One region of the Pelosinus baikalensis genome, then DNA from elsewhere that is predicted to be linked to it. Evidence: riboswitches for the same ligand, from Rfam matches in the RefSeq annotation. Region 1 holds a riboswitch; the other holds the start of a gene.
The links. Region 1 has a riboswitch for FMN ahead of LMF89_RS00400 (ECF transporter S component). Riboswitches for the same ligand answer to the same signal wherever they lie in the genome.
Positions count from the first base shown of each region.

Region 1 (5,185 bases):
ACTAAGTTTAGTCAATATTGAGTGGTCCGAAGCCGCTATTGGATGGGTAACACCTGTTATTCCGGATGGAGCCATGTTAGTAGTCATGAGTGTACTTGGGGCAGTGGTCATGCCTCATAATTTGTTTTTGCACTCTGAAGTAATTCAAAGCAGGCAATGGAATTTAGAAGATGATGCTGTGATCAAGCGTCAGTTAAAGTATGAGTTTGCAGATACTTTATTTTCTATGTGTATTGGCTGGGCCATTAATAGTGCTATGATATTGGTTGCTGCTGCCGTATTTTTTAGCAATCAGGTATCTGTTGATGAATTAGAGCAAGCAGAATTTATGTTGCGGCCTTTACTGGGGAACGCTGCAGCGGTTGTTTTTGCGATCGCTCTTTTATTTGCAGGCATTTCTTCCACCGTTACTGCAGGTATGGCTGGTGGTAGTATCTTTGCAGGAATCTTTAGAGAACCCTATGATATTAAGGACCGTCACTCTTGGATGGGAGTAGCGATTACCTATGGTCTGGCAGTTGTGGTCATCTTTTTTATCGAAAGCCCGTTTCAGGGGCTGGTATATTCCCAAATGTTTCTTAGCATTCAATTGCCTTGGACGATATTCTTGCAGATTTATTTGACATCATCCACAAAGGTCATGGGAAAATATGCAAATACAGGCTTACAGCAAATCGTGCTATGGTGTATCGGCCTTATTGTTTCCGCATTGAATATGATGTTGCTGTGGGATTTTATTAAATAATGGTGTAAGAAAGAGTAAGAAAAGATGAGTCACGTTTTTCGTATTACTTTTTAACTTGCAAAGAGGCAGCAAATTTGCTACAATGAATCCATCATCATCACTCGGTGATAATGATTATCTCTGGGGCTAAAATTAAATAAATTGAAATATCTTCAGGGCAGGGTTAAATTCCCGACCGGTGGTAAGCAGATTCTGCAAGCCCACGAGCCGTAAGGCAGATTTGGTGTAATTCCAAAGCCGACAGTATAGTCTGGATGTAAGAAGAGAAAGCAGCACATTGTATGTATAACGGAAAGTTTAACTTTCTGGAGATACATCCGTGTATGGGGCTTAGTAAGCCGACATTAAAGATGTGTTTGCATGTAGTGATTAAATCCCCGAAGACATTTCGGGGATTTTTTTTGATAAGTAGAGAAAATATAGTTTAATAGGTGGAAAAAAATGAGATTTTATGAACCACAAAGGCACAATGTCGCTGATGCGACACACAAAGGAGTGCACAAAAAAATATAAATAAAACCCTTTGTGTCCTTTGCGTCTTTGTGGTTCGATTATGTTTTATCTGTTTTAAAGGATGCGTAGCATTTTTCTTATTTGTATAAGTTGATTTTAACGATTACTTTTATAGGGGGATTGGATATGATTTCTGCTAATACGCGATATATTACTAAAATTGGGATTTTATCAGCAATTGCTGTAATCTTGATGTTTTTTGAAGTGCCGTTGCCGATGATGCCTAGTTTTTTAAAATTAGATGCCAGTGAATTGCCTGCGATTATTGGAGCGTTTGTACTTGGACCTATGGCAGGGGTTGCTATTGAATTAATTAAAAACGTATTACATGCTGCGAATACGCAGACAATGGGAATTGGGGAGATTGCTAATTTCTTGGTGGGAGTGGCTTTTATTCTGCCGGCGAGCTATTTGTATCGGCGCCATAAGAGCCCTACGGGGGCTGTGGTTTCTCTCCTTATTGGAACCCTCTCTATGATGTTTTCAGCGTCTTTGCTGAATTATTTTATTCTGTTGCCTTTATATCAAGCTGTGCTGCATTTTCCCTTAGAGCAAATTATTAATTTAGGAACAATCGCAAATCCCCAGATTGTTGATTTAAAATCCTTCATTGCCCTGGGGATTGCACCCTTTAATATGATAAAAGGAATTGCCATGTCTCTTCTTACATTGATGATTTACAAGAAGCTTTTCCCTGTATTATGCGAAAGATAAGCATGGCTTTGGCCATCGAATAAAAGAATACTAAAAGGCTACTCTGTCAGTATAGATAGCCTTTTGACGTAGCTTTGTGGCGCAGGGAAAAAATGATTAAACCGCAGAGACGCAGAGTGCGCTGAGGGGCATTTTCTAACGCTATTAATTATTTTTTCTCTGTGTTCTCTGCGCCTCTGCGGTTCATTTCAATTCGTTTTTATAGTTGCTTGTATCCAGGCAGTGTGAAGCCTCTCCCTAGAACTTCTACAGCATCTTGAACGATCATAAAGGCGTTGGGATCTACATCTTGGATGAGAAGTTTAATCTGACCAATTTGGGTCAAACTTACGACTACAAAAATCACTTGTTTTTCTTGGCGGGTAAAGGCACCTTCTCCATGGAGGATCGTTGCGCCTCGCCCTACCTCTTTCAAAATGACTTTAATAATCTCATCGGTTTTATAAGAGACGATATATACGGTTTTCTTACGGTTAAATCCTCCCACCACATTATCCGTAATATTGGCTGCAATGAACATGGAAATAAGGGTTAATATGGCAAGTTTAATGCCGAAGAGAATGGCAGCAATCACCATAATCACACAGTTAACCGAAAAAGAGGCAATACCTACATTCAAAGAATAGTATTTTTTGAGGATGCTGGAAACGACATCAAGCCCTCCGCCGCTGCCATTGGCCTTAAATATAAGACCTGAGCCAATGCCTGTAACAATACCGCCAGTAATGGCAGAGAGGATCGGATCATCCACGACCATAAAATTTGACAAGTAGCCCGTTGCATCTACGAAGAAGGAATAAAGTACCGCTCCATAAATGGTCTTTAAAAAATATTCTTTTCCAATGAACCGATAAGCAGCATAGAAGAGGGGGAGATTCATTGCAAAGATTTGCAGACCAATAGGCCAGCCAGCTAGATAATAAAAGATAATGGCTAACCCGCTTACTCCGCCGCTTAACAAGTGGTGAGGTACGAGAAAACTATTGATCGCAACAGCGCTTACCAGGCAGCCAATACCAACAGAAAGATACTGATAAATTTTATAACGCATGTAGTTCCTCCTAGTATAAAATGAAAGATCTAGAGTTTATTGAGCAGTTTTTGGATAAAAGGGTATTGATAGGATTCGCCATAAAAAGCTTTACTTGCTGCAATAATAGATGTTACGAGCAGAATAAGCCACAAAAGACCTACGATAGGAAGCAGAAAGACACCAATTATTAATATGCATAAGGAACTAACAATGAAGGATGCAGCCAGTATGCTCAAATGGGCAACGAGAGCCTGTTTGGCATGATGAAAGACGAAAGCGTCGTCTTTTTTTAATAAGAAGATGACTAATGGTGCAATAATAAAGCCCAATCCTCCTAGGAAATAGGATATATGGGCTAAAATAGCTAAGAGTTTTTGTTCTCCTGTTATTTCGTTCATAAGAACACCTCCTAAATATATTTTATAGTAGGTTCGATCGTTTGTATATCTTATTCGAAGATTTTCAGTTATGTATACTTGTCAATAAAACATAATCATATAAGTTAAAAGTAATGAGTTTGTCATATAAAATCCTTGTGTTTTTATTATGGTTTATGATATTATCGTTTTGTAGTTAAAATGGCGAAGTGTTCTTTAGGTGGTATCAGTTATGAACCATACTGTAAAAAGAACTTGTTGCTATAGTATTCCACAGTTTCATATCGAATTATAGCCGCTTAGATCTTTTAATGGACTGAGACGGGAGGTTGCATGGGAAAAGTATGCCTTTCGGACAAGCTCCGGAAGGCTTTTTTATATTTTCTTTTCCTTTGGCTGCCAAGTAGTCTCTTGGAAAGTCTCATCTTTGCCTGATCACGGCTATTAAAGAGAGTATGCTGCTAGGTAAATGGAGGAAATATGAACGTACAAAAGCCGAAAGTAGGTATTGTTGGAGCTGGAAAAGTGGGTAGTGTGTTGGCACGAGGATTATTTGATAGGGGGTATCAATTATCTGGAATTGTCAGTAATACTCTAGAATCAGCAAGTCAGCTGGCTAGGGAATTGGGAGTAGACGCGAGAGTAAAAGCAGCCGATTTGATGCAAGATGCTGAGATACTATTCATTACAACACCTGATCGTTGTATTGGGGAAGTTGCAGCACAAATAGCCAGAGAGAATGGTTTTAAAAGAGGGCAAATGGTGCTTCATACTTCAGGATGTCTGCCAGCGGAAGTACTCATGCCAGCAAAAGAGCAAGGAGCGTGGATTGGCTGTATGCATCCGCTGCAATCCTTTGCAAATAAAGAGCATACTAGTGAAAGGTTAGCGGGCATATATTTTGCTTTAAGCGGACAGGTTCAGGTCATACAGCAAGCTGAAAAAATTGTGAATGATCTAGGAGGAATAAGTTTTCATATTTTAGATACAGATAAGTCTTTTTATCATGGGGCTGCTTGCATTGTATCGAACTACACGGTTTCCTTGATGCACTGGGCAAGTCGGCTGTGTGGAAAATTTGGTTTATCTTCTGAGGAAGCTTTAGCCGCATTATTGCCGTTGCTGGAAGGAACCCTGCAGAACATAAAGGAAATGGGAGTGGTCCAAGGGCTGACTGGCCCAATTAGTCGTGGAGATGGTATTACGGTAAAGGCGCACTTGAAGGCTTTGGAAAATGAAAGAGATAAGAGTCTATATCGGGAGCTTGGGATGTATACTCTGAAGATTGCCTTAGAGAAAGGTACAATTGATCAGGAACAAGCTGCGAGCATAGAAGAAATAGTAAGAAGTGATAACAGGGGGAAATAATCATGAGTAGCAATGAAAAGATTACAACGACAGTGATTCAGCAGCGAAAAATAGAGGGAAAAGCCATTACCATGCTAACAGCTTATGATTTTTCTACGGCAAAGTTTCTTGATGATGCCCAGATTGACATGCTATTAGTAGGCGATTCTTTAGGAAATGTGATATTGGGATATGATTCGACTCTGCCTGTTACGATGGAGGATATGATTCATCATGGAAAAGCAGTATGCCGAGGGGCAAAAAAAGCAATGGTAGTTGTAGATATGCCCTTTATGTCCTATCAGGTTTCCACAGAACAGGCAATAGCCAATGCAGGCAGGATTATGAAAGAAACAGGTGCCCAAGCTGTTAAATTAGAAGGCGGCAGTGAAATTGCTGAAGCAGTAAAGAAAATAGTTGCTGCCGGGATTCCTGTAGTAGGACATTTGGGTTTAA
Region 1 is NZ_JAJHJB010000001.1:92,695-97,879, reverse strand. Features, by position in the region: gene LMF89_RS00405 (Nramp family divalent metal transporter) at 1-745, shown strand, start outside; FMN riboswitch at 890-1,015, shown strand; gene LMF89_RS00400 (ECF transporter S component) at 1,385-1,972, shown strand; gene LMF89_RS00395 (YitT family protein) at 2,172-3,023, opposite strand; gene LMF89_RS00390 (DUF4870 domain-containing protein) at 3,053-3,403, opposite strand; gene LMF89_RS00385 (Rossmann-like and DUF2520 domain-containing protein) at 3,863-4,750, shown strand; gene panB (3-methyl-2-oxobutanoate hydroxymethyltransferase) at 4,753-5,185, shown strand, end outside.

Region 2 (5,185 bases), on a different contig from region 1:
TGAAGAATGGCTTACTCCCACAACTCCTCAATTGGCTGATGAAATTAATAAGATGATGGTGAAGGTAGTTCGCAATGGTACAGGTACAGCGGCCTCTTTGCCAGGAGTATTAGTAGCAGGTAAGACTGGTACAGCAGAGAATTCCCAAGGCGATTCTCATGCTTGGTTTATTGGTTTTGCACCAGCAGATAATCCCCAAGTTGCAATTGCGGTAATTGTTGAGAACGCTGGATTTGGGGGAAGCATTGCAGCGCCGATGGCTCGTCAAGTATTTAAGGCGGCATTACAATAAGGAGGTGATAGTTCACCATGATTGATCGAACTCTTGATAAAAGATATACTATTTTGGAACATATTGGCGGCGGCGGTATGGCTGATGTTTATCGTGCTCATGATAAACTATTGGATCGCTCTGTAGCTGTAAAAGTGCTACGCTCGCAATTTGCTAATGATGAAGAATTTGTTACTCGTTTTCGTCGCGAAGCGCAGGCTGCTGCCCGACTATCCCATCATAATATTGTGAATATGTATGATGTTGGCAAAGATGATGAAGTACATTATATTGTTATGGAATATATTTCAGGTGAAACTCTTAAGGAACGTATTTTGCGAGAGCCACTGCCGATTGAAATGGCCGTGAGAATTGCTGCAGATATTGCAGAAGCATTAGAACACGCTCATCAAAATAATTTAGTGCATTGTGATATAAAGCCTCATAATATCCTTATGACTCGTGCAGGACGTATTAAAGTTACAGACTTTGGTATTGCAAGAGCTGTAAGTTCTGTGACGATGCATCATACCGCGACGATTATTGGATCGGTGCATTATTTTTCGCCAGAACAAGCGAAAGGAACTGCAGTTGGAGCAAAGTCTGATATTTATTCTTTAGGGGTAGTTCTTTACGAAATGCTGACAGGTACAGTGCCTTTTAATGGTGAGACACCGATTAGTATTGCATTGAAGCACTTACAAGAAGAGCCTCGTCCTATACGAGAATTAAAACCAGAGGTACCGCCATTGTTAGAAGCTATTGTATTAAAGGCAATGGCTAAAGATGTATCTAATCGTTATAATGATATTGGTGAAATGATTACGGACTTAAAGTCCGTACAGAATTATTTCAGAGATGATCATACGCGACGCTTATCAAGAGGAGATTTTCCCACACAGATATTGCCACGTTTAGATGAGCCCATTATATCTCAAGCCAATTCGGGGACTGCGCTAGAAGTGGATAATAATAATTTGCAGAAAAAAAATCATTCCAAACGAGTAGTATGGGGACTGGTATTATTACTGCTATTTGGTTTTATGATAGGTGCCTTTTTCGCATTTGGTAAGTTCTGGAGCAACAATGAAGTTACTGTGCCTAATGTTATTGGTAAGCAAGTTGAGGTTGCCCGCAGTCTTTTAGTAGATCAAAACTTGCGAGTGAATGTATCCGAAGCATTTAGTGATAAAATACCAGCCGGACATGTTATTTCCCAATCTCCAGATGCTGGAAATATTGTAAAAGAGCAGCGTATGATTAATCTTGTCGTTAGTAAGGGTGGCGAAATTACTGTAGTTCCTGATCTTAGAGGACTTAGTCGGCGAGATGCAGAGCTGCAAATTAAAAATGCAGGACTTGTGGTAGGGAGAATTGATGAGCAGTTTAATGCTGATACGCCTGTTGATGTTATTATTAATCAGCAGCCGCGGCCACCTGCACAGGTTAATAAAAATACAGCGATTGATCTTGTTGTAAGTAAAGGGGCTGGTCCGCGCAAATTTGCTTTGCCAGATTTCCGTGGAACGCCAATTAATACTGTAAATACTCAATTTGAAAGTTTAAAATTAAAGGTTGGTAAAGTAACAGAAGAAGTGAGTGACAAATATCCTTCTGGGACGATTATTGGACAAAACCCCAGTCCTGCTGCTGAGATTACAGAAGGTGCAGCCGTTGACTTAACGGTTGCCAAGGGAAATACTAGTGCTACCAAAAAGGCTGTAGTGCAGATCACTGTTCCTGAAGGAGCAATACGGCAAGCTGTACAAATCGTCATAACAGATACAAATGGACGGCGTGTAGTTTATGAAAATGTACACAAGCCTGGTGATAAGGTTGAAAAAACAGTTGATGGTGTAGGACAAGTAAGAGTACAAGTATATATAAATGGTGTATTGTTGCAAGAGCAAACAATATAACAGGAGGCAAAAAAGTGCAGCATGGGGTGATATTGAAAACATATAATAGTTTTTATTATGTGAAGACCAATGCGAAAGTAACAATGTGTACTTTGCGAGGACGTTTTAAGAAAGAGCGCTTTTCTCTTCTAGTAGGGGATGAAGTAGAGTATAATATAACAGAAAATGGCAAGGGAATCATTGAAAAGATTTTACCGCGTCGTAGTATGCTGCAACGACCGATGATTGCGAATATCGATCAAGTGATCATCACTTTTGCAGCAGTAAGCCCAGATATCAATACCATATTAATAGACCGATTTTTAGTATTGGCTGAAATGTCAGATTTAGATATTGTCATCTGTATTAATAAAATTGATTTAGCAGATAGTGAGGAATTAAAACCAATTCTCGAACTATATCGTAGCATTGGCTATTGTGTTATTACGATATCTGCTAAGATGGGTGTTGGCATAGAAGAATTACGTAATCAGCTATCTGGGAAGATTAGCGTATTTGCCGGTCCCTCTGGGGCTGGTAAATCTACGATCTTAAATACTGTAGAAGAGGGTCTTACATTGGTAACTGGTCAAGTCAGTGAAAAGATAGGACGTGGTAAACATACGACTCGCTTTGCTGAATTGTTACCTCTTTCTAGTGGCGGATTTGTAGTAGATACACCAGGTTTTAGCTTTACTGAGTTTGAGAATGTGAAAAAAAATGAACTGATGTATTATTTTCCTGAAATTGCAGCCGTTGTGCATGAGTGTAAATTTAATACTTGCCTACATTTAAAAGAGCCTCAGTGTGCTGTAAAGCAGTTAGTGACAGAGGGGCGTATTCAGGAGCAACGCTATCATTCCTATACTGAAATATTGGCAGAAATTCAAGATAAGAAGAAAGGATTTTAAATAGTATGATTAAAATTTCACCATCGATTCTTTCAGCCGATTTCTCGAAATTAGCTGAAGATATAAAACTAGTAGAGGCAGCAGGTGCTGATATGTTGCACATCGACATAATGGATGGTCATTTTGTGCCGAATCTTACTTTTGGGCCACCTGTTGTAGCTGCGATTCGTAAGGTTACTACATTGTTATTTGATGTACATTTAATGGTTAATAATCCTCAAGATTTCATTGAACCCTTTGCTAAAGCAGGAGCCGATCTTTTAACAATCCATGTTGAAACAGCTCCACACTTGCATAGAATCTTGCAATGTGTTCGAGAACTAGGGCTAAAAACGGGAGTGTCCCTTAATCCGGCAACACCGCTATCATCAATCGAAGAAGTACTTGGAGAAGTGGATATGGTCTTATTAATGACTGTAAATCCGGGATTTGGCGGTCAAAAATTTATCCCTAGTATGATTCATAAAATAGCGAAACTAAAAAAAATGATTGATGAACGTAATCTGAAGGTCGATATACAAGTTGATGGAGGCATAAATCCAGTAACGGCTAGAGAAGTTGTAGCTGCAGGTGCCAATATTTTAGTAGCAGGTTCTGCGATATATCAGGCAGATGACATAAAAAAAGCGATTTGTGAAATTAGAGGGACTTGATTATTTCCCTTAATGCTGGTAACATATACAGTAATTGAATAAGTAAGCCTTTGGGGCAAGGTGAAAAAGAGCGATCTTTTAACTCCTTACCGGCGGTGATTAGCCCGCGAGCCGTATGGCTGATCCGGTGGAATTCCGGAGCCGACAGTATAGTCTGGATGGAAAAAGGTGATGATTTAAGTCTTATATAAGGCTTAATCAATGTTGCATTCTAATGTTCTATGAGGCTGTTAAAAAGTTTTTTTAAACTTTTTTAACAGCTTAATTTTTTTGGAGGGTCAATTATGGATGAAAAGTATATGGGGCAGGCATTAGCTTTAGCTCAGTATGCTAAAGGTCGTACCAGTCCCAATCCTATGGTTGGAGCGGTGATTGTTCGTGATGGGCGAGTGGTTGGCGAAGGATGGCATAGAAAGGCTGGTACGCCCCATGCTGAAATTAATGCATTGCAGCAAGCTGGAGATTTAGCCTATAATGCCAGTATCTATGTTACATTAGAGCCTTGCTCTCATCATGGCAGAACAGGACCATGTGTGGAAGCTTTAATTGCAGCTGGTATTAAAAAAGTAATTATTGCCATGACAGATCCTAACCCCTTAGTAGCCGGGCAAGGTATTTCTAAGTTACGTGAGGCTGGGATTGAAGTAATAGAAGGTGTCTTGGCAAAGGAAGCAGCAAAGCTAAATGAAACGTTTATAAAATGGATTTCTACGAAAAAGCCTTTTGTACTTTTGAAAAGTGCCATGTCTTTAGATGGGAAAATTGCTTCTTATACAGGACATTCTAAGTGGATCACAGGGGTAGAATCACGAATTTATGTTCATCAATTACGAGATACTTATGATGCTATCTTAGTCGGGATTGGTACAGTGCTCGCTGATAACCCCACTTTAACTACTCGTCTGGCGTATCAGGGGAAAAATCCTATTCGTGTGGTCGTTGACAGTATGGCACGCACACCAATTCATTCTAATGTCGTTACGGATGGATTAGCGCGAACCATGATTGCTGTTACTGATAAAGCACCTCAAGAAAAAATTGATGCTCTTAGAGCTTATGGTGTGGAAGTAATCGAGTGTGAGAAAACGACGGCTGGTGTGAATTTGTCTCATTTATTTAAGATATTAGGTGAGCAGCAAATTACGAGTACTTTGATTGAGGGTGGAGCTGCCATCAATGCTTCTGTTCTAGAAGATAATTTGGTTGATAAAATCAATTGGTTTATTGCTCCTAAAATAATTGGTGGTGTGGATGCTCCAGGTCCAGTTGGCGGAAAAGGGATAGCTGATGTAAATGACGCCAAAGGATTTGAAGATATACATATGGAAGCAATTGGAGAAGATATATTAATTAGCGCATATCTGCGTAACCGGGAGGGACGAGATGTTTACCGGACTTGTGGAAGAATTAGGTAAAGTCAAAGCCATTGCACGTGGTGTAAAATCTGTGCGT
Region 2 is NZ_JAJHJB010000006.1:130,041-135,225, forward strand. Features, by position in the region: gene LMF89_RS06730 (peptidoglycan D,D-transpeptidase FtsI family protein) at 1-292, shown strand, start outside; gene pknB (Stk1 family PASTA domain-containing Ser/Thr kinase) at 310-2,190, shown strand; gene rsgA (ribosome small subunit-dependent GTPase A) at 2,205-3,080, shown strand; gene rpe (ribulose-phosphate 3-epimerase) at 3,086-3,733, shown strand; FMN riboswitch at 3,776-3,907, shown strand; gene ribD (bifunctional diaminohydroxyphosphoribosylaminopyrimidine deaminase/5-amino-6-(5-phosphoribosylamino)uracil reductase RibD) at 4,018-5,148, shown strand; gene LMF89_RS06755 (riboflavin synthase) at 5,117-5,185, shown strand, end outside.
Region 2: linked by a shared signal. The riboswitch ahead of ribD (bifunctional diaminohydroxyphosphoribosylaminopyrimidine deaminase/5-amino-6-(5-phosphoribosylamino)uracil reductase RibD) and the one ahead of LMF89_RS00400 (ECF transporter S component) in region 1 are both predicted to bind FMN.